One region of the Planococcus beijingensis genome, then DNA from elsewhere that is predicted to be linked to it. Evidence: riboswitches for the same ligand, from Rfam matches in the RefSeq annotation. Region 1 holds a riboswitch; the other holds the start of a gene.
The links. A riboswitch is a leader RNA that binds a small molecule or an ion and turns the genes downstream of it on or off. The one in region 1 is predicted to bind S-adenosylmethionine.

Region 1 (2,403 bases):
GTTGGGTGCATTGCTGCGAAAAGTGGGACATAAAAACTACAAAGAATGCGGAGACCGCTATGCGCGCAATTTCTTGAAAGGCTTGGCGATCAAGTACAGAAGTTAACGCTCTTTATCAGCTCAAAAGGACTTGGAATGAATTATTCCAAGTCCTTTTTTTTATTCATCAAAAGCCGCAATTCCCGGAGTGACGCTTCTTGTGACGCAACTTGTAAAAAGGATTCATCCAGAAAGCCACGGAGGTATTCTTCTTTTGCGTTTTGTGGAATCATTGTTTTCTTTAGAAGCTGTCTTGCTTCAAAAAGAAAATCTAGGTATTGTTCATAACTTTCATCAAACTGAGACTGCAGATCTTGCTTGATTTTCTTTGCCAGCATCGGGCTGGCGCCGTTTGTAGAAACTGCGATGCTCAATTTTCCCCTTTTGACATGAGCTGGAAAATGGATATTGCCAGCTTCCGCTTCATCAGAGGCGTTCACTAGGCAATTGGAAGGTGCAGCTTTTCTGGACTCTGCGTTTGTAGCCGGATCATCGGTGGCGATGATCATCATGAAAGCTTCTTCGGCATCCCCTGGCTCGAAACATTTCTGCTTCCAGAGAATTTTACCTTCATCATCCCAAGCGATTATGGCAGGATCGGCCACCGGACTGATGACCAACAGCTCTGCTCCGCTATCCACCAAACCACTCAGCTTGCGCTTCGCGATGCGCCCTCCACCTACAACAATCACTTTTTTTCCTTTCATTTCAATCATGATCGGAATCACCGTCATCTTATCCGCCTCCTCAACTCTTTTAATATTACCAAAAATAATCTCCATGCGTTTTGCGGTCGCTATTCAATTCATCCTGGTAATTCAGATTTCATTTTTTTCATCACAAAAATATTTTTTTATCCATCACCTGTTGATAGACCAACTTTTCGGTATAGAAAAAAATAAAAAACTTAAAACATAGTTTGACACTGGGAATAGTCTATTATATACTTTGTAAAATCAAATATTTCAAACAATTCAAATGAAAATTGAATATGCGTTCTTATCAAGAGAGACGGAGGGATTGGCCCTTTGATGTCTCAGCAACCCTCCTTTAAGGAAACGGTGCTAACTCCAATAGGCTTTCAATAGCCTAGAAGATAAGAAGATCGTTTTGTTTTTTCGGACCTTCTTCTTGTCGAAGAGGGTCCTTTTCTTTTTGTCCGAACGCCTTGGAGATTTGGTTTCAGAACGTTTTTGAAATAGACGACAGTACATAAAACTAACCTTGGAGGTAATGAAATGACAAGCAAAGCACACGGTGGAAATTTGGTAAACAGACAGGTGACGGGCAGTGAAAGAGAAAAGGCATTGAAAAATGCAGAGTCGCTTCCTTCTTTATTCATTTCGGATTGGGCAATCTCGGATTTGGAATTGATCGGCATCGGCGGCTTCAGTCCGTTGACCGGCTTCCTCAGCCAAAAAGATTATGAAAGTGTGGTACATACATCCCGTCTCAGCAATGGAACGGTTTGGAGTGTTCCGATTACGCTGTCGGTTACGGCAGAAGAAGCGGACAGCTATCAGGTCGGCGATGAAATTGCTTTAAAAGGCGAAGACGGCGTCATTTACGGAACAATCGAACTGACGGAAAAATACGCATATGACAAGCAATTGGAAGCACAGAAAATTTACGGAACAACAGAAAAAGCACACGCCGGCGTGAAGAAATTATACGAACGCGGCGATGTTTACCTAGCTGGCCCGATTACTTTATTGAATCGACCAGACCACAGCGAATTCGAGGAATTCCACTTGGATCCGGTTGAAACGCGCCAGTTGTTCCAAGAACTTGGCTGGAAGACGATTGTCGGTTTCCAAACGCGCAACCCGGTGCACCGTGCACATGAATACATTCAGAAAGCAGCACTGGAAGTAGTCGACGGCTTATTATTGAACCCATTGGTGGGTGAAACGAAATCGGATGACATTTCAGCGGCAGTGCGGATGGAAAGTTACCAGGTCATTTTGAAGCATTACTATCCGGCAGATAGAGCACGCCTCGCGATCTATCCAGCAGCAATGCGTTATGCAGGGCCAAAAGAAGCGGTTCTTCATGCCATTGTCCGCAAGAATTACGGCTGCACACATTTCATTGTCGGCCGCGACCATGCAGGGGTCGGCGACTATTACGGCACATACGAAGCACAGGAGTTCATCAGCCAGTTTGAAGAAGAACTGGGCATCCAAATCTTTAAATTTGAGCATTCGTTCTACTGCAATGCATGTGAGAACATGGCAACAGCCAAGACGTGCCCGCACACTTCAGAAAACCACGTCCATTTAAGCGGCACGAAAGTGCGCGAATTGCTTCGCAACGGAGAAAAGCCGCCAAAACAGTTTTCCCGTCCGGAAGTAGCCGATGTAC
Region 2 (2,403 bases), on a different contig from region 1:
GACAGCTCCGGTTAATGGGTCAACTCCGGTAGAATGAATAAACTTGGTTTCGATGCGATCAGTCATATTCAACAACCTCCTTCTTCAATTTCGAAAATGCCTGTGTCAAATCGGCAATTAAATCTTCAGCGAGTTCGACGCCAACTGAGAAGCGCAATAGCCGGTTGCAAACGCCGCGCCGGGTACGTTCTTCAAATGGAATATCTGCATGGGTTTGGGTAGCCGGATAAGTGATGAAGCTTTCGACGCCGCCTAAACTCTCGGCAAATGTAATGAGTTTAATGTTTTCAAGAAAAGGGCCAACCCATTCTTCGTCCTGCAGGCGGAAGGATAACATGCCACCTTTTCCGGGGTAGAGCACATCAGAAACAACTGATTGCTGCAACAGGAATTCCGCAATGGTTTTGGCATTGGCTTCATGTTGGCGCATGCGTAATGGCAAAGTCTTCAATCCGCGTATCAACAACCAGGAATCGAAAGGCGACAGTACGGCGCCGACCGAGTTATGGAATGTTGAAAGCCTTTCACAAATGCTTTCGCCTTTTGCGACAACCAAACCAGCGAGTACATCGTTGTGGCCGCCGATGTACTTCGTGGCGCTGTGGATGACTATATCCGCTCCGAGTGCAATCGGCTGCTGGAGATAGGGGGTCAAGAACGTGTTGTCGACAATCAGCAGCAGGTCATGCTTTTTCGCTAAAGCTGCATAGGCAACAAGATCAATTTCCTGCATGAGTGGATTGGTCGGCGTTTCAATGAACAATGCCCGTGTATTCGATGTTATTTTTTCTTCTGTATCTTCAACGTTCTTAAATTCGGCATAGGTGGGATGAATGTTATAGGCGGAAGTAAAGTGGTCAAGCAGGCGGTATGTTCCACCATATATATCTTCCGGAACCAACAATTCGTCGCCAGGACGGAAGAGGGACAAGACCAATTGGATAGCCGCCATTCCCGAGCTGCAGGCAAATCCGGCATCGGCGCCTTCGAGTTCCGCAAAGCCTTCTTCAAGGACAGCGCGTGTCGGGTTTTTGGTTCGTGTGTAATCATAGCCCGTCGATTTGCCAAGTCCTTCATGTTCATAAGCCGTCGATAAATATATGGGCGGATTCACAGCTCCTGTAGTTGAATCGCTGCGATTGCCTAATTGAACCAATAAAGTTTCCAAGCTGTTTTTTGTCATTCCACTCATCCTCCCAACAATAAAACAGGGGCTTTTCTTCAATGAAAGAAGAAAGCCCCTGTCTAGAAACGCATTCTTCTCATCTTTTAGGCGCAGCCTATTGGAATTAGCACCGTGTCTTCGTCAGACTGGTTGCTGAGACTTCACAGGGCCAAATCCCTCCGTCTCTCTAGATAAGAAATATCTTATTAAGTTTATGTTGTATCTATTACGATGTTTCTAATCTTAAATCATTTAACCATGGAAAGCAAGGGTGAATTTTAAATAGTTAAAATAGAAAGAAAACAGTAAGCGGAAATAGTAGATAGAGCCTTGTACATCCATGTCAGATCGGATGTCGCATCAGTAAGTAGAATAATTTGCTTCCAGTTAAAGAATCAGGGCTCATCACTACAGAACCGCGGTATTCTTTTAATTCGCATATCGAAGTGTTATAATTTATGGAGGAAATTTTGTGTATAAAGGAGAAAGCAAATGTATATTGTCACTTCGACGGTGGTTGTTCCGCCTGAAAAAACCGAGGAAGTTATCGGGATTTACCAAAAGCGTTCACGCCGCGTCGATCGGGCGGAAGGCTTTCATTTATTTAGATTGATCCAAAACACCAAAAAGAAAAATGAATTGACGGTCCATATGGAATGGCATACGAAAGCATCTTATATGGCGTGGGTGAGAAGCCAGGAATTCAAGGAGATCCATGATCTCGAGAAAAATTACCCGGACCAGGAATTAGCGGGAATTATCCCTGTTGTTCGGCAGTACGAAGTGGTGGCAGAATGAAGAACGACGTAAAAAATAAAATTGCTTCTGAAACGGCAAAAAGCATATATGCTGCATACCCGACACTTTGGGAGCGTTTTGGAGAGCGCGGTTTTGAGCATACAGAAAAAGATAACCATCACCACTTGGATCATTTGGAGACTGCGTTTTCCCTCAAGGATGAACAGGTATTTATTGAGTACGCCATTTGGTTGGAAACTGTTTTGACAAGCCGGAATGTTGAAAGAGCCTTAATCATCGATAATTTTGAGCGCTTACTGCAGATCCTTCCGGGGAATACAGAACAAGAGGAAGAAGTCTTTATGTCAGGTTGTTTGCAAAGTGCCATTGCGGTGTTGAAACATTCATAGAGTAAAGGAGGCTGACATGAATAATCAATCTAAAAAGTTGGCCGAGTTATTTTTGGCCGGCAATGAAAAGCAGGCTTTGTATACAGTTCA

Region 2: another riboswitch for S-adenosylmethionine. It lies ahead of IRE19_RS02640 (methionine biosynthesis PLP-dependent protein); the one in region 1 lies ahead of sat (sulfate adenylyltransferase).

The regions. Positions count from the first base shown of each region.
Region 1 covers NZ_JADHDZ010000007.1:157,585-159,987, reverse strand. The annotation lists gene IRE19_RS15930 (YehS family protein) at 1-106, shown strand, start outside; gene IRE19_RS15925 (NAD(P)-binding protein) at 141-773, opposite strand; SAM riboswitch class I at 1,036-1,142, shown strand; gene sat (sulfate adenylyltransferase) at 1,278-2,403, shown strand, end outside.
Region 2 covers NZ_JADHDZ010000001.1:579,109-581,511, forward strand. The annotation lists gene metC (cystathionine beta-lyase) at 1-66, opposite strand, end outside; gene IRE19_RS02640 (methionine biosynthesis PLP-dependent protein) at 59-1,183, opposite strand; SAM riboswitch class I at 1,260-1,363, opposite strand; gene IRE19_RS02645 (antibiotic biosynthesis monooxygenase family protein) at 1,658-1,963, shown strand; gene IRE19_RS02650 (hypothetical protein) at 1,960-2,313, shown strand; gene IRE19_RS02655 (cobalamin B12-binding domain-containing protein) at 2,330-2,403, shown strand, end outside.